Regions from separate parts of the Neobacillus sp. 19 genome, predicted to be linked through region 2. Evidence: riboswitches for the same ligand, from Rfam matches in the RefSeq annotation. Region 2 holds a riboswitch; the other holds the start of a gene.
The links. A riboswitch is a leader RNA that binds a small molecule or an ion and turns the genes downstream of it on or off. The one in region 2 is predicted to bind S-adenosylmethionine.
Positions count from the first base shown of each region.

Region 1: it holds a riboswitch for S-adenosylmethionine, as region 2 does, so the genes downstream of both, ACO1D1_RS10855 (SDR family NAD(P)-dependent oxidoreductase) here and ACO1D1_RS14200 (homoserine dehydrogenase) in region 2, are expected to answer to the same signal.

Region 1 covers NZ_JBMPZU010000033.1:30,833-46,121, forward strand. Annotated here, with positions in the region: gene ACO1D1_RS10840 (hypothetical protein) at 1-220, shown strand, start outside; gene ACO1D1_RS10845 (MBL fold metallo-hydrolase) at 262-1,128, opposite strand; gene nhaC (Na+/H+ antiporter NhaC) at 1,125-2,546, opposite strand; T-box leader at 2,600-2,793, opposite strand; SAM riboswitch class I at 2,969-3,066, shown strand; gene ACO1D1_RS10855 (SDR family NAD(P)-dependent oxidoreductase) at 3,228-3,992, shown strand; gene ACO1D1_RS10860 (Na+/H+ antiporter NhaC family protein) at 4,125-5,474, shown strand; gene ACO1D1_RS10865 (S-ribosylhomocysteine lyase) at 5,539-6,009, shown strand; gene ACO1D1_RS10870 (beta-N-acetylglucosaminidase domain-containing protein) at 6,384-11,060, shown strand; gene ACO1D1_RS10875 (hypothetical protein) at 11,174-11,812, shown strand; gene ACO1D1_RS10880 (SDR family NAD(P)-dependent oxidoreductase) at 11,932-12,870, opposite strand; gene ACO1D1_RS10885 (LysM peptidoglycan-binding domain-containing protein) at 13,428-14,843, opposite strand; gene ACO1D1_RS10890 (histidine phosphatase family protein) at 15,002-15,289, opposite strand, start outside.
Region 2 covers NZ_JBMPZU010000045.1:20,828-36,116, reverse strand. Annotated here, with positions in the region: gene argH (argininosuccinate lyase) at 1-1,290, shown strand, start outside; gene ACO1D1_RS14235 (carbon-nitrogen hydrolase family protein) at 1,422-2,279, shown strand; gene ACO1D1_RS14230 (GNAT family N-acetyltransferase) at 2,293-2,988, shown strand; gene ACO1D1_RS14225 (GNAT family N-acetyltransferase) at 2,978-3,649, shown strand; gene ACO1D1_RS14220 (ROK family protein) at 3,768-4,655, opposite strand; gene ACO1D1_RS14215 (AAA family ATPase) at 4,704-5,120, opposite strand; gene ACO1D1_RS14210 (galactosyltransferase-related protein) at 5,412-6,521, shown strand; gene ACO1D1_RS14205 (galactosyltransferase-related protein) at 6,622-8,583, shown strand; SAM riboswitch class I at 8,706-8,817, shown strand; gene ACO1D1_RS14200 (homoserine dehydrogenase) at 8,890-9,888, shown strand; gene ACO1D1_RS14195 (glycosyltransferase family 2 protein) at 10,044-11,339, shown strand; gene ACO1D1_RS14190 (glycosyltransferase) at 11,359-12,042, shown strand; gene ACO1D1_RS14185 (YfhD family protein) at 12,171-12,356, opposite strand; gene ACO1D1_RS14180 (YfhE family protein) at 12,464-12,598, opposite strand; gene recX (recombination regulator RecX) at 12,768-13,577, shown strand; gene ACO1D1_RS14170 (SDR family NAD(P)-dependent oxidoreductase) at 13,586-14,263, opposite strand; gene ACO1D1_RS14165 (YfhH family protein) at 14,352-14,675, shown strand; gene ACO1D1_RS14160 (small, acid-soluble spore protein K) at 14,888-15,058, opposite strand; gene ACO1D1_RS14155 (metal-dependent hydrolase) at 15,205-15,289, opposite strand, start outside.

The DNA of each region.
Region 1 (15,289 bases), on a different contig from region 2:
TATTCTTAAGAATTTCAAAACAGAACGATCGAAAAATATCGTCTTAACTGAACTCTTTCAATTAATTTATTCAGATGGAGTTTTTACTGAAAAAGAAAGCGAAACTGTCCAGTTGATCAAGGCGCACTTCGGATTTGATTCAAGCGAATTTGCAAGTTTCAAGGATTGGATTTTAAAAATTAAGGAATTATCGGTTCCTGAGGAACGAAGTCAAAATTAACAAAACAATCAGCCGGTGCAGCCCGCTGATTGTTTTTTTGATTATAACCTAAATTCCATTTCCTCCTCTGCAATATGAAATCCTTTTGCTTTAATCTCTTGACGAATGGACTGCTCCGAATCAATCGCCGGATTGGAATGATTTAAATGGGTGAAATATATCTCGGTTTTTTCCGCTAATTCTTGCAGCTGTTCCATTGTTTCGACCATGAGCGGGTGAGGGATTTCGCGATAATCTCGGCCAATATGCTCAAGGTCTTTCGATGAATGGAAGGTCCCATCAAGCAAACAGATGTCCGCTTCCTCACATACGGCATGAATGTCGTGTTTCCATTCGTGCCAGCGATCAATATCCGGAACATAGAGGACCTTTTTATTCGGACCCTTAATCCAAAAAGCAAATGTTTCGGAAAATTCATTTCGATGCGGCACATCAACAGGTGTAACCGTGACAAGGGGAGAAACCTGAATGTCCTGCCCGTCCTGGATTTCTTGAACGGTGATATTCCCCAGCTTGGTTAATTGGCTCCATGGAGCTTGTTCTTCTAATAAATGTTTCATTTTTGTGCCCGCCAGCACCGGTATTCCGCTAGCACCGATGGCTTCCCGGCCTAAAAATAGTAAGCCGGGGTAATGACCCAAATGGGCATGTGTTAAAAAGATGCCATCCATCAGCTTCCCTTGCAGGTTGTACTTCATTTGCAGCCTAGCCAATTGTTCTTTCAAATCAGGTGTTGCATCAATCAAATGCCACGTCTCTGCGTCTGGCTCGATAATTGCCAATGACGCGGCGAGGCGCCTAAACTGCGGATTGCTAATGGCCTGTGTACAATTTTTACAAAAACAATTTGGGTGGGGCAGGCCGGCATCTTGAGCCGTTCCTAATACACTTAAAATGACCTCACTCATATTGCAACACTTCCTTTGTCATCCTTATTATTGGTTTCATGACTATAGTTCTTTTTTGTAATCGTCCAGCCGGTAAAACCGAATAATATATTCATGAGCGGGACAAGGAAGGCAAAGAAAGCAAATGGAATAAATTCACCAGGGCTGACACCGAGGATTCCTGCAGCAAATACGGCAGGTACGCCCCACGGGACGAGGTTAATTCCAACGGTACCAGCTGCTTCCACACATCGAGAAAGGTTTTTCGTATCAATACCCATCTCCTTATAGTTTTTCACAAACGTTCTTGCAGGTAAAATTATCGCTAAAAATTGCGCCCCGCTGGCAAATGCTACAACAAAGGTAGAAAGGATAGTGGAGCTGATTAAGGTTCCAGCCGAATGAACTTTGGACATCATCTTTTTCGTTAACACTTCGAAGGAGCCAGTCTCCTCTAGAATGCCCCCAAGAGCAGTTGCAAGGATTAACAATCCAATCGTCCCGAGCATGGACATAAGTCCGCCGCGATTTAACAGGGAATCTAACGCTTTAACGCCAGACTCTACGTGGAATCCGTTTGTCATGACTTGAATAATGGAAGTTACGGCTGCTCCCTGGACAAAAATGGCTAGTAAGCCGCCTAAAATACTGACTCCCATTAAGGCAGGGATGGCCGGTGTGCGTTTAATCATTAAAATAATCGTTAATACAGGCATCAATAATAATAACTGATGGATGACGAAAACATCGTCTAAACCTGTTTTCATCGTATCGATCACATTCGTATCGGCGCCGCCATTCGTTGCAGTGGTCTGGCTGACGAACCAATATAAAATAATTGAAATAACAAATGCCGGGATCGTATCCCAAAGCATGTGCTTCACATGGCTGAATAAATCGGTTTCGGCCATCGCTGGTGCAATGTTGGTAGTGTCAGATAGTGGTGACAATTTATCCCCAAAATAGGCTCCAGAAATCACCGCTCCTGCAACAAGCCCCGGAGAAAAGCCAAGTCCTTCACCGATCGCCATAAAAGCAAGTCCAATGGTCGCAATCGAAGTAAACGAGCTTCCTAATGTGATAGAGATAATGCCGGTTACGAGTGCCACAATCGGCACAAACAGGGATGGTTCAATAATAGAAAGTCCATAGTAAATCATGGTCGGGATCACCCCGCTCGCAATCCATGTTCCGACAATGATTCCGATAATCAGTAAGATAAAAACGGCGGGTAAGGCACGCGCCACGCCCTTCACCATCATCTCTTGGACTTCATCCCAGCTCCAGCCGGCAGCAATGGAAACAACTGCGGCGGCAATAACACCGATCATTAACGGAATATGCATTCCCGCTTTCCAAATAAAAATCGATAAGGCAGCAGCGCCAATCAATGCAATGATAGGGATAAGCGACATCCCAATTGAAAGTTCCTTTTTCATTTACACCTTCTCCTTTAATTATATTTTTGAAATAAAAAAAGCCCCCATCCCAAAAAAGGGACGGAGACTCTCCGCGGTACCACCCTAGTTAGCAGATTCATATTCTGCTCGCTTGATTAGATAACGGCCGAAACCGGAAATCAGCTCCCTATCTGTAATTCACCATACCCTTTGCCTGTTTTGCAGCCACCAACAGGTTTCTGATTTCAAAATGGTATCAGCTACTTTAATAGTTCAACGCTTTTATGCTTTTATGCAGTTAAGTGATTATAGGAATATATTATTCGAAACGGGGATTATAAGTCAATCTATTTTTATTAGAGGTTCGTTATAACAACTATTCTAAATATTTCACAAACAAACCTTGACATTGGCAAATTATAGCTGTAGAGTAAGAATAGTTTTTAAACTTAATAGTTAATTTCTTATCCAGAGAGGTGGAGGGACTGGCCCTTTGATACCTCAGCAGCAGACATTTGTACTGTGCTAATTCCAGAAGCGTACGGCTTGAAGATAAGAAGAGCAATTAGCCCTGTGATGCCAAAACCTCTTCTTATTAGTAGAAGAGGTTTTTTATCGTTGATCATTAAGCGGCAATTAGGATCAGTTGTATTTTTTACTGCAACAATTAATCCAACTAAGTGTATGGGATTACTAAATGATTAAGGAGGAGTTACAACGATGTATTGTATGGATTTATCAGGAAAAGTAGCCATTGTAACCGGAGGGGCGCAGGGAATTGGCAAAGCGATTGTGGAGGGACTTTTAGAATGCGAGGCGAAAGTAGCTGTCATTGACAGGGAAGTTAGTTCTGAACACTCGAATGATCGGATATTGTATCTTCAGACAGATGTTTCAAAAAGCGAACAAGTCGATGAAATGGTTCTTAAGGTGATTGAGTACTTTGGCCGATTAGATATTTTGGTTAACAATGCCGGAATTTCCTCAATGGATTACGCCGTTGACATTAAAGAAACTGATTGGGATCGCGTAATGGACGTGAATGCCAAAGGGGTCTACCTATGCAGTCAAGCAGTGGCACGTTTTTTAAAAAAACAAGGACAAGGCGGGAAAATCATTAATATTTCTTCTCAAGCAGGGAAAAATGGCTATCGCCTGATGGGAAGTTATGTTGCCTCCAAACATGCTGTTCTAGGGTTTACTAAAGTAATGGCAATCGAATTAGCGAAAGATCAAATCAATGTCAATGCTGTTTGTCCCGGGATTGTTGAGACGGATATGAAAAGAAATGAAAGAGTCATTGGCGGTGAATTAAGAGGAGTAGATGCAGATGCCATTAAAGAGGAGGATTTTTCCCAGGTTCCACTGGGCAGAACCGCAACCCCGCAAGATATTGCCAATGTGGTCGTCTTTTTAGCATCCAAATACTCAGATTATATGACAGGTCAAGGCATCAACGTAACGGGCGGCATGACGATGAACTGATACATATTTTTAAGAGAGTGCAGCGATTATCGATTCGCTGATAAAACGTCTAAATTCGCCGATAAAATTAAATATTCGCCGATAAATCACATAAATTCGCTGATATAACTACTAAAAGGGGTGGAGGAATACATGTCTACTAAAAAAGAGAAGCAAGGAAGTCTCCTTGCCCTATTACCATTGTTGATTTTTGTACTGCTTTTTATTGGCACAGGAATCATCACAAAGGATTTTTCCAAAATGCCATTGAGTGTGGCGATTATTATTGCGGGAGCCATCGCTCTAATGATGAACAGAAAGGAAAGTCTGACTAAAAAGATTGATATTTTTTGTAAAGGTGCCGGGCACCCCAATATTATACTAATGTGTATCATCTTTATTTTAGCAGGTGCATTCGCTGGAGTGGCAAAAGGAATGGGAGCAGTTGAATCCACGGTTAATCTTGGATTGTCACTATTACCAGAGAATTTGTTAATGGTCGGGCTTTTCATTATTGGCTGTTTCATTTCAACCTCCATGGGAACATCAATGGGAACCGTTGTTGCATTGGCGCCCATTGGGATTGGGATTGCTGAACAAACGGGCATTCCGATGGCATTAGCCATGGCGACTGTGATTGGCGGTGCGATGTTTGGCGATAACCTCTCGATGATTTCGGATACGACCATCGCAGCTGTAAGAACGCAGAATACGAATATGAAAGATAAATTTAAAACTAACTTTTTCATTGTGTTGCCAGGGGCGATTCTAACCGCAATTATTCTTGGCGTCATCACTGCAGGCAATCAGGCAAGCGTTGGCGGCGATCACCCATATGAAATGATTAAAGTTCTTCCATATCTCGCTGTTTTAGTGACAGCACTATTGGGAGTAAATGTTTTAATCGTGTTAATAGGTGGAACGATATTTGCCGGAATTATTGGAATCGCATACGGGTCATACAGCTTTACTGAATTTTTACAGGCCGTGGCACAAGGTGTGATTAGTATGGAAGACTTAGCGATCGTTGCTTTAATGATCGGCGGGGTTGTTGAAATCATTAAACATAATGGGGGAATTGATTACCTCCTGCATTTTATTTCAAGCAGGATTAAATCGAAAAAAGGAGCAGAGTTTGGAATCGCCGGATTGGTAAGTGCAGCTGACATTGCAACTGCGAATAATACGATTTCCATTGTCATGGCAGGACCATTAGCGAAAGAAATTGCAGATGAATATGAGATTGATCCGCGAAAATCGGCAAGTTTGCTCGATATTTTTTCTAGCTGCTGGCAAGGGATTGTTCCTTATGGCGGTCAATTCCTTGTTGCTGCGGGATTAGCTTCGATTTCACCTGTCAGCATTATGCCTTATTCCTTTTATCCAGTCTTGCTAGGGATTTGTGGCGTGATTGCCATCCTTATCGGTTATCCAAAATATCGCAAGCCAATGAATGCAGCTGGGACAAATAACGTGTCTTCCTTAGAAAAAAAGACTTCTTGAGTATATTTTTCAAGATGGGGTTGAAACCAAATTTAATAATGTAAAAGTATAGGAGTGTTATCTTATGGTAAAGCAATTGAACGTGGAAAGTTTTAATTTAGATCATACAAAAGTAAAAGCACCGTTTGTACGCTTAGCAGGGGTTAAAAATGGACAAAACGGGGATGTCATTCACAAATACGACCTTCGTTTTAAGCAGCCAAACAAAGAGCATATGGAAATGCCGGCAGTTCATTCGCTTGAACACTTAATGGCTGAAAATATTCGTAATTATTCTGCTCATGTGGTAGATGTAAGTCCAATGGGCTGCCAAACAGGTTTTTACTTAACGGTCATTAATCATGATAACTATGATGAAATTTTGGATGTGCTAGAAAAAACATTAAATGATGTACTGGCAGCTGAAGAAGTTCCTGCTTGCAATGAAGTGCAATGCGGGTGGGCGGCAAGCCATAGCCTTGAAGGGGCAAAAGAGCTGGCAAGAGAAATGCTTGCGAAGCGGAATGACTGGAACGAGGTTTTTGGAGAAGAATAAAGGAAAGGAAAATGGAAGGCGTCAAGCCTTCTATTTTTTCTAGGCGCAACACCTATTGTATTCAGGATTTATATGTCCTTTAAAAAACTGAAAAATGTGAAAGTTAATTGACTTACTATTGTAAACGTTTTATAATCTGGTTATATATTGGGTTTCATGCGACTGGTTCATACTGGGCATGGAAAGCAAAGCTTAGGAATTCTCGGAGAATTTCTTGGTTTTGTTTTCCGTGCCCTTTTGCTTTTCATAAAGCTTCTAATCCTTAAAAAAATAAACTTCTCATTTTTAGGGGGTGATAAAACTTATATTGCACAGGTTTTAGGTTGGTATTAGTGGTAAAGAACTATATTCATTAAAGAAAGTAGGGGGAGTTTTTGAAAAAAGGTTTTTTGTTAAATCTAACTATCATTTTTGCTGTATTATTTAGTGGCATAAGTGGATTTATAGCACCAGTTCAAGCTGCTTCAGAAACAGTGAAATATCAAATTTATCCCAATCCTCACGAAATTCACTATCAAGGTGGACAATTTGATATAAGTAATACGATTAATATTGTATTTGAATCAAATATTGATTCTTATACAAAAAAAAGAGTAGAAGAAATAGTTGCGAGTAAAAATATAAAATTTACAGTATCGAATGAAATCGTTGCAGATAAAACGAATTTTTTAGTTGGTGTCTATCAGTCAAAAGAATATGTAGATCAGTATTTCGAAACACACCAATTAAATGATGCAGCAATTTTTGAAAAGCTAGATGCGAATATTGTTTCTGTCGATAATAATGTTATTGCTGTACTGGGAAAAGATGTCGATTCTGCTTTTTATGGTGTAACAACTGTAAAACATATTTTCAAACAGATGAAAGATCGTACCATTCAAGCATTAACCATTAAAGATTATGCGGATGTTAAAGGCAGAGGGTTCATTGAAGGGTATTATGGAGAACCATGGTCAAATGAAGATCGCGCCGAATTAATGACCTTTGGCGGAGAATTCAAAATGAATTCTTATATCTATGCTCCTAAAGATGATCCAAAACATAATGGCAAATGGAGAGAATTATATACAACAGAAGAACTTGAGAAAATTAGCAAACTGGCTGAAGCGGGTAATGCTAGTAAAACTAGATTCGTATATACACTTCATCCATTTATGAATAATGCTATTCGTTTTAATACCGAAGAAAATTATCAAGCAGACTTAAATGTGATTAAAGCGAAGTTTACCCAATTACTTGATGCAGGAGTTCGGAAATTTGGTATTCTGGCTGATGATGCAGGAGTTCCTCCACAAGGGGCACAAACCTATGTGAGATTGATGAACGACTTGACCAATTGGTTAGTTGAGCAACAAACAAAGTATCCTGGTTTGGTAACAGATATGATTTTCTGTCCAAATGATTATATGGGAAATGGCAGTAGTGCACAAATCCAATCGTTAAAACAATTACCGAAGTCTGTTAGTATTATTCAAACAGGTGGTAAGGTTTGGGGAGAGGTTTCAAATAACTTTACTCAGACATTTACGAATAATGCTGGAAGAGGACCCTACTTATGGATTAACTGGCCTTGTACGGATAACTCTAAAAAACACTTAATCATGGGTGGAAATGAAACATTCCTGCAGCCTAATGTTAATCCTGCAAATATAGAAGGTATTGTGTTAAATCCAATGCAACAATCAGAAGCAAGTAAATCAGCTATTTTTGCTAATGCCGATTATGCTTGGAATATTTGGGATAATGTTGATCAAGCAAAGAAAAACTGGAATGACTCATTTGCTTACATGGATCACCTAAACATTAATGAAACTCCTGCTTCCAATGCTCTAAGAGAGTTGTCCAAGCATATGATCAATCAAAATATGGATACCCGTGTAGCTAAATTAGAAGAATCAGTGGAATTGGCTCCAAAGTTAAATGAGTTTAAAGCCGCCTTAGGTAAAGGAAAAATTACGGATAAAGCACAAGCGTTAATTGCAGAATTCGAAGTTATTCGTGAAGCTGCGGAAACTTATAAAGCTAACCCTGGTAATGAAAGAACAAGAGATCAGATTATTTATTGGTTAGATAGTGCTGTGGATACGGCGAATGCAGCTATTTTCTTGTTAAATGCTGAAATTGCTCATGAACAAGGCAATGCGTCTGCTGTATGGGAAAACTACAGTCAAGGTCAAGCTTCTTTCGATGCTTCAAAGAATCATCCTTTCCGATATATTGACCATTATGAATATGCTGAAGTAGGCGTACAGCATATCGTTCCATTTATCAAAACAATACTAAATGATGTATCGATTAAGGTTCAATCGATTGTAAATCCTGATAGCAATTCAGCTAGAATTATTACTAATCGGACAGATACTCCTACTGGTAGCTTGGAGAATCTGTTAGATAACAAATTGGGTACCGAAGTGATCTTTAAAAATCCTAACTCCATTTCAATAGGTACGTATATTGGAGTAATTTACGAAAAACCTCTTACTCTTAATACAGTGCGCTTTGAATTAGGACAAGCTGGCAATGCCAATGATACCTTTACAGAAAGTAAGGCTCAATACACTGTTGATGGAGAAAATTGGATTGATATCGAAGATGCTCTATATGGTCATGTCAGCAAAGTAGTGTTAGAGAATTTAAATCTAAAAGCAAGAGGTATTCGTTTAATCGCAACGAAGGATCGTACAAATACATGGTTGGGTATTAAAGATATCGTTGTTAACGAGACCGCAGTAGAAAATGAAACACCACAATATCAGTTGATGGTTCCTGCACACTTTAAAGTGTATCAAGGAAGCGCAGAAAATTTATTTGATGGGAATGACAATACTCATATCTGGTATAACCCTTCAGGAACGATTAAAGATACGTCTGTTGCTGGAGATTATATTGGGGTAGATTTACAAAAGGTCACTGATATAGGTAGGGTTTACTTTGCTGTAGGTAGGGATACTGGTGACAAGTGGACAGAGTATCAGTTAGAATATTCAAATGATAATGTGAATTATACATTAGTCAAGAAATATACAGGTAAGGCTTCAGGCATGGATAAGGTTGAGGAAGACTTAACAGGTATTAAAGCAAGATATGTCCGTCTGAAAAACCTTAAAAATGTCAACGTTTGGATCAAGTTTAGTGAAATTCGTGTTGATGTAGCAAAAACGTCTACCGAATATACGTATACAAATAACGACAATTATAAAAATATTGCAGCCCAGCATACATTAGAAAGTACAAGCTTAGCTGAGACGACAAATATTACACTGAAACCAAAAGAATACGTGGGTGTAAAATTAGAGCGCATCAAAGAACTAGATAGTGTAACGGTAAATACAACAAGTGATAAATTAACCTTACAGGCCTCTGTGAATAAGGTAGAATGGAAAACTCCTAATGAGGGAACCATTGCCCGCTATGTAAGATTACTTAACAACACGGATGAGAATATCACATTCGACCTGAATAAATTTAGCGTTTCATCTAAGGAAATCTATGGCCCAAGTTTTGTCGGAACAGATATGGGGATTTCTTCTTCCTATGGCAGTACTGATTCAAGAAATGCGGGCACACTGCTAGCTCCTTTTGATAAAAAGTTTGACACGAAAGCTATTTTTACGGATTATCAGAGAAAAGGACAGTCGATCACTTATTCAGTTGGTGAGCCTAGAATTTTTAATAGCTTACGTGTTTATAACGAAGAAAATAACATTAACTATATCCGAGACGCCAAAGTCCAATTGTCGATGGACAATGAAAATTGGACAGATGTTATTACTTTAGGCGATGGTGTGGACAATCTTGCAGGTGGTAAAGCTGATTACGCAGATATGATTGCAGATGGCTACACACATGATTCTGCTAACCCGGGAAACTATTATTATGGTAATGATAATATAGGCGGCATTAAGGCTAAATATATTAGAATCCTCTTTACAGCAAACTATTTAACAAGATTTGCTCATATTAATGAATTCGTCATTAATGGCGGCGAATATGTTAAAACGGAGAACAATCCAACCTATATTGCAGATCCAATTGAGGAAGAAGGGTTTAGTCCTAAACGTTTATTAGACGGTGATTTGACAACAGCATTTAGACCAAATATGACTGGTAAAACAAATGGGTCATTAACGTACCGTCTTTCTGAAAAAACAGATGTAGCATTGATTACAATTGTGCAAGGTGCAAATGCCATTTCAAAAGCTGCAGTAAGCGCCAGGGTTGGTAAAGATGAATGGGTTGAGCTAGGGGTCCTGAATAAAAGTTTAAATACATTCTATAATCCAACCTATGATCATATTTTTGAAATTAAATTAACCTGGGGAAATGTTCAACCAGTTATTTATGAGTTGAATACTTCAACTAATAAAGATTTGTTACCTAATCGTTCCGTTTTAAAAGGATTATTATCAGAAGAGCTGGATGAATCTCTGTTTACAAAGGAGTCCTATAGTATCTATAAAACAGCTTATGAAAAGGCAAAGGAAGTGTACAACAACACCCAAGCTACTCAATCTGAATTAGATACTGCAAGTAAGGATCTCAGTGCTGCTAAAACTAAACTTATCCTTTCAATCGATCTTGGAAATGAACATTCTGCAAAAATATCATTAACAAAAGAACAAGCACAGCTTTCGAAGGATAATGGAATTCCTTTAAATGTTATGAATGATGAGGTCAATCTATTAATCCCATCTTCCATTGTCTCTGAGGAAAGTTTTGAGTTGATCATAGACCGTTTGAAAGATATTAACAAAGCGAAAAGCCCAACTTACGACTTTACAATTTTAATTGACGGTAAGGAAATTCAGCAATTTGAAGAATCCATTATGTTAACATTTACTCTTGATAACAGAAAAGTAAAAGATACAAAAAATTTGAAGGTATTTTATTTTAATGAACAAGTAAAAGAATGGGAACTGATACCTGGCGCTGTTTACAGTGAACGAAAGGTTTCAGTGGAAACCAACCAATTTGGCACTCTCACTGTATTAGAGGCTGCCGGGGATAAAGCAGAACCAGGTACCCAAGTACCTAAAAAGAAAAAGGATTAGTTGCATAAACATATATAATTAAACTATTCCTGTTACCATGTGAGAAGCAGTGTGATTTCATCTAATAAGTTGTACAATAGGAAAGATAGGAATACTACTTCTAGGAGAGACGAATGGATACGAAAGAACAATCATTATTGAACTATTATTATAGTAAGTTGGTGGATCATAGGTTTGATGAGAAGGATATCTATCCGTTTTTACAATTAATCCGTAATCGGAGCAAAGAGATTCGTTGTATTAATGAGGTTACAGATTTTATTGTGCAGCGTGAACAGTATACAGGATTTATCACAGACTACCTATTTGAGACGAGAAAAAAGTTTGAGAACCTCGGAAAGACGAAAACAGCTCTAAGAATAGAAGATGTTTTTTCCTTCAAGGAATTGAAAAGCGGCATCAACAAAGCATTAGAGGAATGGCAGTTAGCAGGGCTGACAAATGAGCAGCTGAATGATTTTGTCACCTGCCTAATTTCCATTCTGCAGCAAATTCCCATCATGGATGAGGAGAGGGAAGTCGGGAAGCTCTTTTTTGCCATCTCTAATAAACAAATTATCTTGATGGCAGAAATAGAAGTTTATCAAAATATGTTTAAGAAGACCAATGCTGTCTTTCCTGTTCTAACTGCTAATAATAGTTATCTAGATTTGAAAAAGCAGGACCGATATGATACGCCTTATCTATTTGCAGACAAGGTGATTGAAATCATAAGTCACGAAGGGAAGCTGGAGATAGTCATTCCGACATAAACGTGCATTCAATAAGCGTTTTTTTCTAGATTACGAGGTCGGTGTTACCATTCTTTCCGCCGACCTCACAATCTATACTACTTCAGACATTTCCTCTGCTTTGCAATGAAAAATGCAAACTACTCTTCGGTGAGCGTGGTGCTCAAGCTCCATATTTGTTCAATATTTTGAGGATTTGTGGCGTAGCTGGGATAGCTGCTTGAACCGAATATATTCTTTAATTGGGTAAAACCCTTTTCGGTTGTTGATGGTTGAACAATTTCTCTCTTATGATTGATCAGTTGACCGGTAACATTCTTAAATTCATCTGAGGTGCAAATGTGAAAGTAGGTATCGGCCATACCTGATGGTAAAGGATTAGTGAGATTTTGTGCCCATGCAAACACCTTCCAAAAGGAATGCATTTTTTTAATCGTCTCTTTTGATAGTTTTACGCGGTTAATTTGAAGGGCATTGACTTTAATCCCCATGCTTTTAAATTCTTCTGCCATTTTGAAGGTTAACATCAATAGCGCCATTTTGGAGTCTCCATACATCTTATACGTGCTATAAGGCCGAGTGCCGCGCATTTCTCCTTGCAAATTATCAAACTCGATTTTTCTTTTAGGGTCGAAGAAATTTTTGATGTTTGTTGTACAAGCATTGAGCACTCTTGGATCTTGTGATTTTGCCAGGTGATCAGCCAATAAACGAGTCATCAAAAAAGGACCGAATGTATTCGTGGCGAAAGATAATTCGATATGCTCGGGGCTAAGTTTGTACTCCTTTTCACCATGGTTTAAGTAGGCGGCATTATTGATCAGAATGTCCAAGCACGGATATTTTGCATTAAAAGCTGCGCAAAATGTACGAATTGAAGCAAAAGAAGAAACATCAAGCTCCATAAGATCTACATTGATATTTTTTGTCGTTTCAATGATTTCTTGTTGTACGGCTTCACTAATCCTCATATTGCGGCAAGCCATGATCACACGATATCCTTCGGTCGCAAATTTTAATGCTGCTGCTTTCCCAATTCCCGAATTTGCCCCTGTTATGATGACGATTTTGTCTTTCATCTCGAACCTCCTTTTTTTTACCCATATATAGTCTTTTTTGAGCTAGACTTAGGTGCCAGTTTGTCCTCTTTACGATGATATCCTTTGATATATATCACATGTTATATCCATTATTATACATGAATGTTTTTAATTAAAGGCTCTTTTCTTAGGAATTGTTCCTTCTTGGATTCGCTCATTGTAGGGCAAAATTCGCTCATTAAACATCGAAATTCGCCCATTGAAACTGGAAATTCGCTCATTGTATACCATAATTCGCCCATAGACTGGTTAGGTCGTCAAATAAATGATGAAATGTAATGGTTGAAGTGTAAATTTATATCGAAAACAAAACATTTATGAGTTTAAATTTGAATAATAACAATAATGTTTACGAAAACAGCCTGATTAAATGTTCAGTCTCCCATGGACGATCTGCTTTAACATATGAAACGAAGTTCAGGATTAGAAGGCTTTACAGTTGAAGAGATCGCGGACGTTTTGCTGAAAATGAAGGTATTTCAAATTTAAAAAACACACTCTCAAACCAGATGTGAGATCGAGTGTGTTTCTAACTTTTACCGTGCTGATTTTTTTATCGTAAAATTGTCATTCAACAAAGCCCAGTTTTGCGGATAGGGATAACCTAGTGCCCAGTAACTGACACCACGGAGATTATATTGTTTGACCATGTCGAACTTAGCTTGAGCACTCCTGGCATCTTCAAACCATACTTCATGTCCCCGGCCTTGTTCATCTACATAGCGGAAAAATGGTGACTGCGCTGTTGTATCATATTGAATGGAAGCCCCGTATTTAACGGCTCTCCTTATTGCTTCTTGAGGGCTAAATGTCTCAGCTTCTTGGCCCTTAACATGCGGAAGCAGCCAATCGCGGGCATAAATTTGGAAGCCTAAAAAGATCTTTTCTGCCGGCATCACCGAGAGGGCATACTCCACCACTTTTCGCATTTGGTTAATAGGGGAGATGGCTTGCGGAGGTCCCAGCCGGTATCCCCATTCATACGTCATCAGTACGACAAAATCGGCAATTCTTCCGTGTGCCTCATAATCGTGCGCTTCATACAACAGACCGGCTTGGGTTGCACTCGCCTTTGGTGCAAGTGCAGTTGATACTAAATATCCTTTAGGATGGAGACGGTCAACAGCCAATTGCAGGAATAGATTATAATTCTCGCGATCAGCCGGTAATACATTTTCGAAATCAATGTTTAACGCTTTATAGCCTTTGGCATCCATCACTTGAATCGCGTTCGTTATGACCTTTTCTCTTAAACTTGGATTAGACAACACAATATGTGCTAAGTTTGACCCAGCTTGTGTGGAAGTAAAGTTGGTGATCGATAGCATGGGGACAATATTTTTCGAAATGGCTGCATCCACCATCACTTTATCATTCATCGGTTGCAGCGAACCATCTTCCATAATCATATAGGCAAATGGGCTAAAATAAGTAAGGAGCTGACCAATTTCATTCAGAGTTTCGACAGTTGCTTCGTTCGATTGATACGTATAAGCATTTACCTCGATCGTTGGTTTCGCTCGTGGAATAACTAAGCGCATTCCAGGGTAAATCAAGTTTGGATTTTCAATTTGATTTTCACGTATAAGGGCCTGAACAGTAGTACCATACCGTCTCGCGATTTGCGCTAATGTTTCCCCGGACTGGACAACATGTGTTATGGGTGGAATAAATAACTTGGTGCCTGGATATAAAACATTCGGGTTTGTAAGTTGGTTCGCCTGGACAATCGACTGAATCGTCATGCCATATTGCTGAGCAATAGACCATAAAGTATCCCCATATTTAACGGTGTGTGAGGTCCCTGGTTTAGGAATAACCAGGGACTGTCCAACCAATAATTTATTTGGGTCGGGCAGCCCATTTAATTGAGCAATGGAATTCATATTCACAGCATACCGGTTCGCAATCTGCCAAAGTGTCTCACCAGCACTAACCACATGAATAATCATTTGAACACCCCCTAGGCAGTTTCATTACTGCATCATATTCAGGAGGCTAGGGGACGGTTCCGATAGGATTATTGGCTTTGCACGCCCCTCCTAAGTGAAAATCCATTAAAAAGCGCCTGTCCTATAATTGATGTAATTATAGGGACAGGCGCTGTTCGCTAGTTATTTACAAATCTCTCTCTAAAAGAGGTATCTGCCAAACGCTCAACTTGGAAATCGCCGCCCATGTAGCTGACAATGGAAACGCTGCAATTATCAGGGTGCAGATAATTGTTCGATTTCATTAATTGCATTAAGTAGTTACCGATCGTTATTCCATGTGAGAATACGAGAATATTTCCGCCTTCTCTTTCATGATTTTTAATTATCTCTTCAATTGCTTCATTTGTCCTCAAATAAAGCTGAACATAGGATTCACCTTCAGGCGCAGATAAATGTAAATCTTT
Region 2 (15,289 bases):
CAAAAATTGGCAAAAGAAGATATCGCCGGCAGTCTGGCACACGTACAAATGCTGGGGGAATGTGGCATTATTCCGATGGAGGATGCGGACAAAATTAAGGACGGTCTTCTTTCTATTAAAAAGTTGGTAGATGAAAACAAAGTTGAGTTTTTAGTAGAAGATGAAGATATTCATATGAATATCGAAAAACTATTGATTGAAAAAATCGGTTCTGTCGGCGGTAAGCTTCATACAGGGCGCAGCCGTAATGATCAAGTCGCAACCGACATGCATCTTTATTTACGGACAAAAACAACCGAATTAATTACGTTGCTTGAAGATGTCCAGCAGGCATTGATTGGGCAGGCTAAGGAGAATGTTCAAACGTTAATTCCCGGGTATACCCACCTGCAGCGTGCTCAGCCGGTTTCCTTTGCCCATCATGTCATGGCATATTTTTGGATGTTTGAACGTGATAAAGAAAGATTAATAGACTCTCTGAAACGGATAAATTGGCTTCCACTAGGTTCCGGAGCCTTGGCAGGAACGACTTTTCCTATTAACCGTGAGCGTGTAGCCGAGCTGCTTGGATTTGAAACGGTGTACCCGAACAGTATGGATGCTGTCAGCGATCGTGATTTTATTCTTGAATTTTTATCGATTGGTTCTATCATTATGACGCACATTTCCAGACTTTCTGAGGAGTTGGTTATTTGGTCAAGCCAGGAATTTCAGTTTGTCGAGCTGGATGATTCTTTCTGTACAGGCTCAAGTATTATGCCGCAAAAGAAAAACCCGGATGTTCCGGAACTGCTTAGAGGAAAAACCGGCCGTGCGTATGGCAATTTGATTGGGTTATTGACTGTTTTAAAAGGCCTGCCGCTCGCTTACAACAAGGATTTGCAAGAAGATAAAGAGGGCATGTTTGATACAGTAGAAACGCTTGAAGGTTCATTAAAACTGTTGGCCCCAATGATTGAAACGATGACCGTCAAAAAAGATGTGATGCGTAAGGCAATCAACAATGATTTTTCCAATGCCACAGATATTGCGGATTATTTGGTACGTAAAGGCTTGCCGTTCCGTGAAGCCCATGAGGTAATTGGAAAAATTGTTTTGTATGCCATCCAATCTGACAAGTATTTGCTAGATTTAAGTTTCGAAGAATACCAAGAGTTCAGTCCATTATTTGAAAAAGATATTTATCAGGTATTGGCTCCTGAACATGTAGTTGCAGTAAGAAACAGCTTTGGCGGAACAGCGCCCGAACAAGTCTTGAAACAAATTGAGCTTGCAGAAGGGAAACTTTAAAAAATCCATGGTAAATGCCCGCTATTTAGCGGGCTATATTTGTGTTCCAGTGTAATAGGGGTACCAAAAGTTTGAATAAAATACTAAAATATTAGATAATTCCCTTAAAAGAAACTAATTGGAGGAGAATAATGAAACTAAGAGTATCTGTGGTGCAGTACCACCTGCATACGATTCAAAACTTTGAGGAATTCGCAAAACAGTGCGAGCATTATATTAAAACGGCTGAAGAATTTGGGGCAGAATTTGTCCTCTTCCCAGAGTTCTTTACCACTCAGCTCTTATCCATCGGCAATGGCCAGGGTCAGAGCCTCACGATTAACGACTTGCCAAACTTTACTGAACAGTACCGTGAACTATTTTCTAATTTTGCAAAACAGACCAACATGCATATTATTGCGGGTACACACGTCCTAAAAAAGAACGAAAAGCTCTATAATACCGCCCATTTATTTTATCCGGACGGTCGAATCGGTGAGCAGGCTAAGCTGCATATTACCCCAACAGAGGTAAATGAATGGAATATGGCACAGGGCGATTCGTTTCAGATTTTTGATACGGATAAAGGAAAGATTGCGCTGCTTACCTGTTATGATATCGAGTTCCCTGAGATTGTCCGCATGGCAAAGGCTAAGGGTGCGGATGTTATATTCTGTCCATCATGCACAGATGACCGCCATGGCTTCCACCGTGTTAGATATACCAGCCATGCCCGAGCGGTGGAGAACCAGGTATATGTGGTCCTAACCGGAACTGTCGGCTCGCTGCCGACGGTTGATTTTATGCGCGCTAATTTTGGCCAGGCTGCAATCATCACTCCAAATGATATTCCATTCCCGCCTAAAGGCTTATTGGTTGAAGGGGAACTGAATAATGACATGGTCGTAACTGCAGATTTAGATTTAGAACTTTTATATAAAGTTCGGGAACATGGTTCGGTCACAACCTGGCGTGATCGCAGAACAGACCTTTATACAGATTGGTCATAAAGGATGTGGAAACATGTATCGAAGTGATTTTTATGTGTATGACCAAGGTAAACCTGTAAAGGTCTTCATCCGTAATTACACAGAAACAGATTTTGATCAGCTGATTGAAATCCAGTCCGAATGCTTTCCACCGCCTTTTCCTGAAGAATTATGGTGGAATAAACAGCAATTATTAAACCATGTTACCATTTTTCCAGAGGGTGCATTATGCTGCGAAATAGATGGTATATTAGTTGGATCATTGACAGGTCTATGTGTTGACTTTGATTTAAATAATCACAACCATACTTGGGAAGAAATCACCGATCATGGGTACATCCGCAGCCATAATCCTAATGGTGATACATTATATATTGTTGATATCAGTATTCGTCCAAAGTTCCGAAAACTCGGGCTTGGAAAATTATTGATGCAGGCGATGTACCATGTTGTCATTGAAAAAGGATATACCAGGCTGCTGGGAGGAGGCCGGATGCCTGGCTACCATAAAGTCGCTGATAAAATGACTCCCGAGGAGTACTTGGCAGCGGTAATAAATGGCGGGATGCACGATCCCGTCATCAGCTTTTTGCTGCGCTCCGGCCGGAAACCTATTGGGGTTGCGAGAAATTACCTCGATGATGAAGAATCCTGCAATCATGCAGCGTTAATGGAATGGACAAATCCGTTTAAATCAGATAAAGGGGGCATAAATGCCAATGGAATATAAAAGAATTACCAGTATTGAAGACCCAAATTTTAAAAAGCTTCATGATTTAATGGAGGAAATTTTCCCGCCGGAGGAAGTACTGGAATATGAGCTTTGGAAAGAACCATTAGAAGATCCAGGTATTCGGGTGTTTGTTGCTACTTTAGGAGACCAAGTTGTCGGAGCAACTGAATACCGTTATTATCCCGACTGGAATATCGCGATGACAGATTTTACTATCATCAGTAAACCTGGTTTAGGGCTTGGCCGCTTTTTAGCGCAAAACCGTTTAAAGGATTTAAACCAGCTTGCTAATGAAAATGGTAAAGTGCTATTTGGAATGTTTGCAGAAATTTATGACCCTTACCGGGTAGAGCATCACGAATTTGGCGGTGTAAAGGTAATGGAACCATATGTGCGCCGGGAGGTTCTATCGCACTTAGGCTATAAGCGGCTTGATCTCTCCTATGTTCACCCATCCTGGGAAAACAACGGGGAAGCTGTCGAGGGACTTGACCTTTGTTTTATGCCTGCTGATTATGAACTTGCGGCATTACCAGCCGGTCTTATTAGGGACTTCCTGACAAACTATTACTCTATCCTTTCCAATAAACCGAAGGAATGGCTGGAAATGATTGAACAAATTAATAAAAAAGAAACGATTCCACTATTACCCCTTTAATAAACAAGCCCGCCATCGACAGGCGGAGATTGTGGAAAAAGGCATCCGTATGAATATGCGGGTGCTTATTCTTTTAACGGATGTGGTAAAACTAGATTAACATACTAGGGAAATTCATCTACCGTGTTTTTTTGATAAAATGGTACAGTGCACCAATCATTCCTGCGTCATTTTGATACTTACAACTTTCAACTGGGATCTTAATGTCTTTCCACCAAGGAAGATGGTCAAGTTTATTGTTAATATTATCTAACAACCCTTGTTGGGCAATTACTCCACCGCCTATTAAAATTTTTTGCGGGTTTAAAGTTGCGGCCAGATTATATATTCCATAACTAATGTTTTGAATCCAGTCATCTAGTAGTTTTTTTACCGAACTATCATGGCTGGATTCTAAAAAAACTGTCTCTCCTTTAACCTTTTCATATTCACTAATACCCTTTAGCTTTTTATAGGACTTAATTAGGGCATAGGTAGAAGCATTGGAGTGCAGTATATCCCTATCATTGTTTCCCGCTTGAGTAATCATAAATCCAAATTCTCCGCCTCTGAAACTATGACCATGCAATAGTTTCCCATTAATAAATATACCCCCGCCTATTCCAGTACCAATTGTCACACAAATAAAATCGGTACAATTTTTGGCATTCCCACTTATTTTTTCTGCTAAAGCTGCGCAGTTTCCATCATTTTCAATTTCAACCGGCAGCGAAATTCTCTTTTTTAATAATTTTTTGAGATTCTGTTTATCAAGTGCTTTTACTGCGCCGGCCCGTTCTGAGTAACCTGAATGAGGGTTAATAAAGCCTGGTAAACTAATAGCCACACCACTAACATTATGATTGCTTGTATACATGTTAATGGTATCTGCCATTGTATTTAAAAATAATTCTAGATTTCTACCATGGGTATCGTAGCTGCCTTTTGAAAGAATAGATCCATTCTCTAGCAATAGCCCGTGCTTTACTTTTGTCCCTCCTATATCAAAACAAATATACTTTTTCACTTCACTTCCTCCTATCTGCAGTATATTGTAACCTTTAAGCGGTTTTTACTATTTTACCTTAATAATGGTTCCTTCATCTGAAGTCGGCTTTTGGAATTCTTTATATATTTGTTTTAAATCATGTTCAGATAGTCGCCTAAGCACTTTGTTACGTTGTTTGCAAGTTTCATAATCGGTATCTACGTAGAATATTTCCAATGTTAGTCCAAATTCCTTCGCAACTCGAATCCATCTTTTACGACGTTCTCTGGTTCTGTTGGTGGTATCAACAAGTACGTCATGTCCACTTCTAAGCAATGATCGTACCATAAGTTCGGCGTGATCCCACACAATCGGTTCAGCCTCTGCCTTATAAGTTTGGCCATGCAAAGCTAGCCTAATTTCATCTAGTGATACACGTACCCATCCTTGATTCTGAAGAATCTTACTGTATGTTGATTTTCCGCTTAGTGGCATCCCGCACATAATAGCAAGTTTCACTTTCATCTCTCCCAAATGAGATTAGCACTAGCTATCTAGATGAAAATAAATTCAACTTCACCTAAACAACAGGTTCTTCTACTTTATGAAATGCGAACGTGCAATGATTTGAAAGGGACAAAAAACTATGTTGATTTACCATAAATAGTCAATTCTTCTGCAATACCTAATCATTATTTGGAACCATGATACAAGCCGTTCCCCCACAAATCAATTCACATACAATAAGTAAAAATTAGAATGTATAAAACTTTTATAAATAAGGAGAGAGTTACAGTGTTAGAAAACGTTTCAATAATTGTACCTTTCCAAACAGACCATGGTCCAAGGGCGAAGGCTTTTGAATGGATTAAAAGGTATTATGCTCGTGTTATGCCCGAAGCTGAATTATGTTTGGGACTAATCAATGAAGAGGATATTAATAAATCTAAGGCTGTAAACTTAGCAGCTAAACAAGCAACAAAAGATATTTTTGTAATAGCTGATGCGGATGTCGTTTATAACCCCAATATTATTGTGGAAGCGATAAGATTACTTGATAAAGCAGCATGGGTAGTCCCTTTTACGGAAGTATATAATATTGAATGGCAAGGTACTAAAAGATTACTTAAAACAAAACCAACATGGCCTATTGATATTAAATATGAAGAATGTAGCAAATCAAAATGGGTTTATGAAGGATTTGCGGGTAAACTCTTTATCATTCCTCGAGAAAACTTCGAAGCAGTTGGCGGTTTTGATGAACGGTTCATTGGCTGGGGAGGTGAGGATGATGCATTTTCCCACGCTGTCCGTACGCTTTGTGGGGAGATTGTAAACGTTAAGGGGAAAATATTCCATCTATGGCACCCTAGTTCAAACTATCAAACGAATCCACATGGTAAAGCGAATGCTGATCTTCTTGGCCGCTATAAACAAGCAAGTGGAAATAAGAAAAAAATGACCAAGCTCATTAATGAACGGAAAAGTTCCCTAGATAAGATTAAAACTAATAATATTGATAATATAAACAGTTATAAAAATGAATTAATTGAATCTCTGCATATTGAAAATGAACAAAATACAAAAAAATATAAAAGTAAGAAATATCCATGGTATGAGGATAATTCCAAAAATTACTCCATATCTATTCCAATCAAAAGTAAATTTGGTAACTTAGAGCTTATTGTGCGGTCAGGTTCTTCTTTGACCCATTATTGGCAAGAACCTAATGGGAAGTGGTATAAAAGTAAGACGTTTGCTAAAGGAGTAACGGGAAACCCGTTATTTTTTGAAAATAATTCAGGGCAATTTGTGGTAGTCTGTAAATTAAAAACTGGTGAAGTGGGATTTTGGCTAAGAGACAACAAAAAACCTGACCATCCTTGGTCTGGACCAACAGTTTAGTAAGTTACTTCTTTATTAGAATTTGCCCAATGGCCAAATTATCTTTTTGTGTGGAGATATTTGGCCAAGAACAACAGATAAACAAAAAGGGAGATAGTGTATGTTTGAAAATGTTTCTATCATCATTCCTTTCCAAACAGATCATGGTCCAAGGGAAGAGGCCTTTGAATGGATAAAACGATACTATGCTGCAGTAATGCCAGATGCCGAATTATGTCTAGGGGTTTATAGCGACAATGAAATTAATAAATCGAAAGCTGTAAATCAAGCAGTGAAAAAGGCTACGAAAGATATTCTTGTAATTGCAGATGCGGATATTGTTTATGATCCTAAAATTATTTTAAAATCTATTGAACTACTTAAAGAAGCGGCATGGGTCGTTCCTTTTACAGAAATATATGATGTTCCCAAAGAGGCAACAAAATATCTGATTAGCAAACAACCAAGCTGGCCGCTAAGAGTAGGAGTAGAAGAATGCAATAAAGCTAATTGGATCTATAAAGGATTCGCTGGAAAACTAAATGTCATTCCGCGAGCGAATTTCGAAGCGGTCGGTGGTTTTGATGAGCGTTTTATTGGCTGGGGTGGAGAAGATGATGCCTTTTCACATGCCGTCAATACTATTTGCGGAAAATTCGTTAATATTGAAGCTAAAGTGTTTCATTTATGGCACCCAACTGCTTACACGGATTCAAACCTAAATAATCAGAAGCTGCTAAATCGGTATTTATCTGCAAGCGGCAACAAGTATGACATGTTAAAAATAATCACGGAACGTAAGGACTTTTTTGTGACGAAAAAATCCCTCTACTCTGAAAAGTTAAATAAGATTTCGAATTCCTCTCAAAGTAAAATCTGTTTTATGATCCTCGTTCATGAACAGCGGGACCTTGTGAAGGAATTAATCGATAATGTAAGACACTTTTGTCCCAATAGCACGATGGTCTTGTACAATGGCGGGGATGACCCAGCCCTTTGTGATAATTTAGGGGTTCCTGTATGTCCCTCCAGCCGAAAGTTGGAGCGGGGATTCACGACCATTTATTTTCTTGAGACTATGGAATGGCTCGAGGAGATGGGGATGGAGTATGACTATCTAATCAATATTGATTCTGATGCCTTGTTTTTCAGAAAAGGATATGAAGAATTCATTGAGAAACAAATGAGAGATACCGACTATATGGCGGTAAAACTGCGGATTCCTGAAGAAGATTGGTATATTGGGGACGAACTAAAGAAGGACCTATATAGATGGGAGAGGTTATTTAATGTAAACCCATTCTATGGAATTTTCAATGTTGGCCAAGTTATCAACAAATCGCTTGTAAAATCCTTACTTCATCCAGAAAGAAAGGATAAACTAAAAAGAGCTTTGCTTAAAACAATCTCTTTCGGCACAGACGAGATATTTTTTGTCAACATGGCAAGGGAGTTGGGATTCCGTATTAAAAGCTATCCAAACAATATGGACGAAAAGGTGATTCGCTATCGTCCATACCTTACTTTAGATGAAATAGTCTACTGCCTTAATGAGATTAATAATAGTTGGTTGTGTCATCCGGTTGAGCGTGATAAAAGAGATTTGGCTAGAAAATTTATTAAGCATCTTGGAACAGAATATTATAGTAAGCGATATCGTAAAGAAAAATATCCATGGTATGAAAGTAATCAGGATGGGTATACGCCTTCTTTACCTATTACTAGTAGTTTTGGAAATAAAGAGTTAATTGTGCGGTCTGGAAAAAATTATTTGTCACATTATTGGGAAGATCAAAGGACGGGAAAATGGTACAAGAGTGAAACATTTGCAAAAGGAGTAATTGGTACCCCTGTTTGGAATGAAACCGATTCTGGGCGGTTTGAGGTAGTAAGTAAATTAGCCTCAGGGGGGGTTGGATTATGGTGGAGGGATAATAATCAGAAAGAATATCCTTGGTATGGACCATCTCTAATCATTAGTCAGGATGTTGAACCTATTATGCTGACTCAGCTAGAGAATGGATCAACTTTATTAATTTCTAAGTATGGTGATAGACTAGGTTATTGGACCAATGAGCAGTAGAATAAAAAAAGAATTCATTAGATTCAAAAAAATCTTTCAAAGATGATTTTGAATTCATTGACAGTTCAAATTGTTTCAACTAAAATGAATTCTAATAATAAAATTTTGACACTTAAATATTACTCTTATCCAGAGCGGCGGAGGGACTAGGCCCGATGAAGCCCGGCAACCATCAAGGTATTCCTTGAAAAGGTGCTAATTCCTGCAGGTTATTTTTAACCTGAAAGATAAGAGGAGGAATCAGCCCTCTTCTTATGAAGGGGGCTTTTCCTGTTTTAGGCAAATAAAGTAAAGGGGCGGAAAAACATGTCTGTAATAAAAGTGGCAATTCTCGGTTTTGGAACGGTTGGGGAAGGAGTTTATCGGACGATCCAATCTCATGCGGCAAAGCTGACATCTGTTTTAGGCAAACAGGTAGAAGTGGCAGCGATCTTAATTAAAAACAAGCAGAAACAAAGGGAAATTAGTGATGAGGTGCTCGTAACGACAGATTTTGCAGATATTCTAAACCTGCCGCAGCTTGATGTTGTCGTCGAGGCCATCGTTGATAGAGAACCTACCAATTCTTTTTTGAAAAAAGCAATTGAGAAGGGATGTCATATTATTACCGCGAATAAAGAAATGTTTGCACATCACGGACAAGAATTGCTTAACCTGGCAGAGGAACATAATGTTTCGGTTGGGTATGAAGCGACAGTTGCAGGGGGAATACCAGTTATTCAGACGCTGAGACAGTTATTAAATATTAACCGAGTGAAGCAGGTGCAAGGAATTCTAAATGGCACTTCTAATTTCATTTTAACCGAAATGCGCGAGGAGAGACTGTCATTTGCCGAAGCACTAAAAGGAGCTCAGGTAAACGGGTTTGCTGAAGCTGACCCGACAAATGATATTGAGGGCTTTGACGCTTTTTATAAAGCAATGATTCTTAGCAGGATTGCCTTTGGAGAGGAACCAAACTGGCATGATGTAGAACGGGAAGGGATTACCAATATTACAAGTGAATTAATTGCAAAAGCGGAAGAACAAGGCTTAAGGTATAAGCATATTGCCCAAATAAGTAAGTCTGGGAAGCATATTAAAGCTACAATCAAGCCGGTCCTTGTTGGAAAAGAGCATCCTTTTTACCATGTGGAAGGGGTTCAGAATGCTGTCAGTATACAATCTGACATTGTTGGTGAAATCACACTTCAAGGACCAGGTGCTGGAATGTTTCCAACTGCCAGTGCTGTTATCGAAGATTTGGTTTACGTATGTAAAAACAATGCACCGTCCCAACGAACCACCGTTTTAACAACATTGTAAAAATGAAAACTATTCACATAAAAAGGAGCCCATAAGCTCTTTTTTCGTTTTCTAAGGGCTCAAGTTTAGTCAAAATCATTTGGATAACATATTGTGTAAAAGCTCGACCAATTGGACTAGTTATTTCATTAAACAATAAATAAGTGGGGTGCATCATGTTAGGAAATAGCTTTAAATGGTCAGAAAGTATAAAAAAGGAAAGTAGACCAAAAGAAACGAAGCAAAGTCATCAAATTAGTAACAGCTTGAGTTCCTCAATAAATAAAAACAATCAAGACATTGAAGTCAGTATTATTATTCCATCGCAAAATAAATATCCACTCAATTTATTTACCCTCTATTCACTTGAACTACAAACGTTTAATCCGGCAAAAATGGAAGTAATCCTAATAAATGATGCCTCGACAGACCAAACGGAAGAAAAACTAAAAGACTATTCCCCACCATACCATTTTAAATATATCCACAGTAAAAAAAATCTTGGAAGGGCAAAGGGAAGAAATTTAGGTATTCGTTCTGCCAGGGGGAGCATTCTAATTTTTCTCGATGCAGAAATACTCACAGAACCTGACTTTGTTGAAAAACACTATAAGTATCACCAATCGAAACATAACCTCATTTTATCAGGGGGGTTACATTCCAAAATATTATATTCATGTGTATTCCCAGACTTTTCTAAGAAAGAAGTAAACAGAATCACCTACCTAACAGAAAAAAACCAAGAGATATTTCAGAGACTTCAGGGTTGTAAGGATGTGCTTCAGGAACCTTATCCACTATTAGACAGAGGTGATTTAGTAAGGAAAATATACAGGGATATAGCATATAAGGAATATCCATGGTTTCGGCAAATAACAAGGAATTTCGGTGCGGATTTGGAAGGTTTTACCCTTCCATGGATGGCGTTTCTTACAAGGAATGTATCTATACGGAAAGAATTGATTGTGGATGCAGGTTTATTTGACGAGGAGTTTCACCATTACGGTTACGAAGATTGGGAATTAGGCTACCGTTTATACAAAATGGGAGCGCAATATGTTGTCAGTAATGAGTTGACTACTTACCATCAGGAGCATCCGGTGGCTAAAAACAAATGGAAAGAGACAATTGCCAACTTTGGTCTATTTACGGTAAAGCATCATGAAGTCGATGTTCTTATTCTTGGACTAGAACTTTCGGGGCTTACAGATTTATTGACCATGAACAAGATCTTAAGAGATTATAAATTGTTTCAGCAGTTGAAATCTGAGCACTTTCAAATTTTTCAGGAAAAATTCGTCCTCATCCTGGAAACGATTATCCTTATGCTTCAAGTTGATATTTCTCCAATTAATATTTTGGGGGCTGCAGGTTTTGGGACAAATGACCGGAATGAGCTCCTTAATGACGTAAATAATCTGACAGACTATCCTCATTTTAAAAAATTTTTACAACAAGTGATCAATTCATAACCATTGAAGGAGTGAAAAAGTGGTTTCCATTATAACGTGTACGATAAGAGAAGAGAGTATCGATAATGTTTTTAAAAATTATCAACAGCAGACCTGGAAGGATAAAGAGTTAATTATTATTTTGAATAAAGATTCGATGGATATTGACCGTTGGATTAAAAAGGCAAGGGATTATCCAAACGTACAAGTATTTCAGCTGCATGAAAAAGCAACCTTAGGCGACTGCTTAAATTTTGGAGTAATGAACGCAAACTCTGACTATATTGCGAAATTTGATGACGATGATTATTATGGTCCTGAATATATTACCAGTTCAATGGATGCCTTTAAAAATAAAAATGTTTGGATTGTCGGTAAAAGCTCTTACTATATTTATTTTAAAAATAAGAAAGCGTTAATATATGTCAACGGTACTAGAAATTCCATTACAGACACGGTTGCCGGGGCGACTTTACTGTTCAGAAAAGAGATGTTTTATCATATTCGCTTTGAAAAGGTAAATCGGGCCGAGGATTATTTTTTTATTGATCAAGCGAAAAAAGCAGGCTTCCAGATTTACTCCACAAATCCCCGCCATTTTGCCGTTATTCGTCAAGACTTAGAGCAGCATACTTGGAAGATTTCTGATGAAGATTTGATGGGGTGGGGCGATTTAGTCAGTTATACAGATGATTTTCAGTCGATTGTTTCAAAAAGTAAATAAAAAACATGAGCTAAAAAGACGGTAACAAGACTGTAAAGAAGCAGGGCAAAACCTGCTTCTTTTTTAGCCGACTGTCTTCGACCTAACGGGCTCGCCAATCGACGAGTTTTCTTTACGTAAAAAAGTACCTATTTGTTCTTATTACTTACCCGCTGGTTAGCAGCATTGGCACGTGCTTGTGCTTCAAGATCTGCGTTATCCGCTAATTCTTGTGAATATTCCACATCGATTCCATCTGATTTCATGTTTTTCGGCACCTGTGGAAGTGACCCTTTATTTTTATCCCGACTTTTATGTCCACGAGAACGACCCATTCGAAAAACCCCTTTCATTCGTAAAAAATAATAGGGAGCTGGAACGCCCCTAAAAATAGCTTTTACCGAACGAAAGAGGTTCATTAGTGGAAAAATTTTATATTGATTTAAAGCTTCGTTTTTCGGTCATGAAAACCGCCGGCACGATCTGCCATTTTAAATTCCCGTTGATAGGATACTTCCTGCATGCTTGTTAAAGGGTATTTACCTCGATCTTTATCCTTCTTTTTCTTTTCTGCCATTTTGCTCATTCCTTTCACCAATTTTAGTTAATCGTCATCAAGCTAAGTGGAAAAAAACTCATTTCCATTTTTGCCTAATACGAAAGGAAAGATACTAAATTTAGGAAAATATATTTTTTAAGCATTTTACTTAAGAGGAATATGGTAAAGTAGTTTTGAGGTGAAGAAAATGGCCATTATTACAAAAATCACCACACAGCAGAAAAATCAAGATCGGTTTAATGTGTTTATGGATTATGGTAAAGGTGAAGAATATGCTTTTAGTATTGACAGCGATGTATTAATTAAATACCAATTAAAAAAAGGGATGGAGCTTGATGATTTCTCTTTCTTGGAAATTCAATACCAGGATGACATTCGTAAAGCGTACAACCTTGCAGTTAATTATTTGGCCAGAAGGATGAGGTCTGAAAAAGAAATTAACGATTATCTTCTAAAAAAAGAAATGGACGAGCCCATCATCAAAGAGGTGATCCATAAATTAACCGCTCAGAAATACATAAATGACGAGGAATTTGCTGTAGCCTACGTGAGGACACAGGCCAATACAACAGATAAAGGGCCCGGCGTAATCAAGATGGAATTAAAGGAAAAGGGAATTAAGGAGTCAACCCTCCTACAAGTTCTAGAAGAATTTCCTTTAAACCAGCAGATTGAAAAAGCCACTAAAATAGCTGAAAAGTTTTTTCAGAAGAATACAAAGGAATCAAGCAAAATTCAAAAACAAAAGCTGGAAAATGTCCTGATGAGAAAAGGATATTCCTTTGAAGTCATCGCAATTGCAGTTAATGAAACAGAAGTCTCTAAAGAGGCTGATGAGGAAATGGATGCCATTCGATTCCAAGGAGAAAAGGCGCATCGGAAATTGTCAAAGTTCAATGGTTACGAGTATCGACAAAAGATGAAACAAGCTTTATATCGTAAAGGCTTTTCAATAGATTTAATCGAAAGATTCTTAGCGGAAAGAGAAGACTCATGACAAAAGCGTCATGAGTTTTTAAATTCAATAATAATGGAATCCTGATCCAATTTCTCCATGATAATTTTTGCAATTTCTTTTGCTGACCGTAAACGGGTTTTATCCTTAATATGATCGCTTTCATCCCAAAAAGGGGTATCCATACCGCCCATATATACCGCATTAAACTTAATACCGCTTCCTTCGTATTCCATTTGAAGGCTTTCTGTGAATCCTCTAACAGCAAATTTGCTTGCAACATATACGGCTTCATTCACTTTTCCACGCAAACCGGCAGTGGAGATAATATTCATGATTTGTCCTTCGCCAGTCTGCTCAAGAATAGGCAGGACGGCCTTTGTCATCAAGATGGTTCCGTAGACATTTGTATCCAGCATTTCGTTCATTTGCTGCACATTCATTTCGGCAAATGCTCCAAAATGACCAATACCAGCGTTATTGACCAAACCGAAAATGTCGAAGGTATGGCTTATTTCCTTTATTTTACCGAAGACATCTTCATGGTTTCGGATATCAAGCTGAAGAATATCCGCTCTTCCTCCTGCCGATTCAATTTCCATTTTTACGGTATTTAACTTCTCAGGTGTTCTTCCGGTTAATAAGAGGTGAAAACCCTTTTGTGAAAAAAGAAATGCTAGTTCTTTTCCTAATCCGGAACCTGCTCCAGTAATAACGATTGTTTTCATTATGTTAGCCCCTTCATATTAGATATTCCTTTATTAATTGTACAAATATTACTATACTAAAATAAAAGCATAAAGGGGAGTGAAGAAAATGCAGCAGGAGAAACGGTATAGTGCAATGTCAGAACACGAATTAAGACAAGAAATTGCGGCTCTTCAAGAAAAGGCAAGGAAAGCCGAGCAATTAGGGATGGTAAATGAGTTTGCTGTCCTGGAAAGAAAGGTACAAATGGCAAGAGCGTATCTAATTAATCCTGACTCTTTTAAACCGGGGGAAATTTATGAAATAGAAGGGGATCCCGGCCACTATTTTAAAATTGATTATATGAATGGCGTCTTTGCTTGGGGTTATAGACTAAAGGGCGATGGAAAAGAGGAGGCCCTTCCGATTTCCCTGTTAAAATGGTTAAAATAGCAAGACAAACCAGAGAAATGGTCTCTGGCTTGTCTTCTAAAATAAGAAATTTTCGACTTCGAGAATTGTCCAGCTCCAGCGCCCAGTAGCTAGTAGACTTCGCCCATCTCCCTACGATAAGTCAACATCGGATCGCTCCGCTCTCCGTGTTTCCTTTATCTCAGTCGAAGTGCTCCAGTCTATACGCTGCTAAACGGGCGCTTTCGCTTTTCTTAATACTGAGGCGATTCGTCATCCCGTTCTCCGGAAGCGCGCATCCGTTCTTGAGGATGGGTATTTATTGTTCCATTTGCTCGCTTTGAAGCATACTCCGCTTTTGCTCTTGGCTCGCCCTCAAGCTTATTATTATTTTGATTTGGAAAACCAGTTTCTTTATTTCTCATGCTGTACCTCCATGTAGGGAATGAGAAAAACGTGAATAGCAAAGCACTCTCAATGCTGAACACGTACCTTTAGTATTCGCTTTTTTTTGAGGGATATGTTATCAGAAAAAGGAAATAAAAAAGCGAGTGACCTAAGTCATCGCTTATTAACTGGGTATAATACTTAATTTTTTCCTTAGTTTCTTCTCACTAAACACCCATCCCGTATATGAGCTAATGGGATTTAAATCA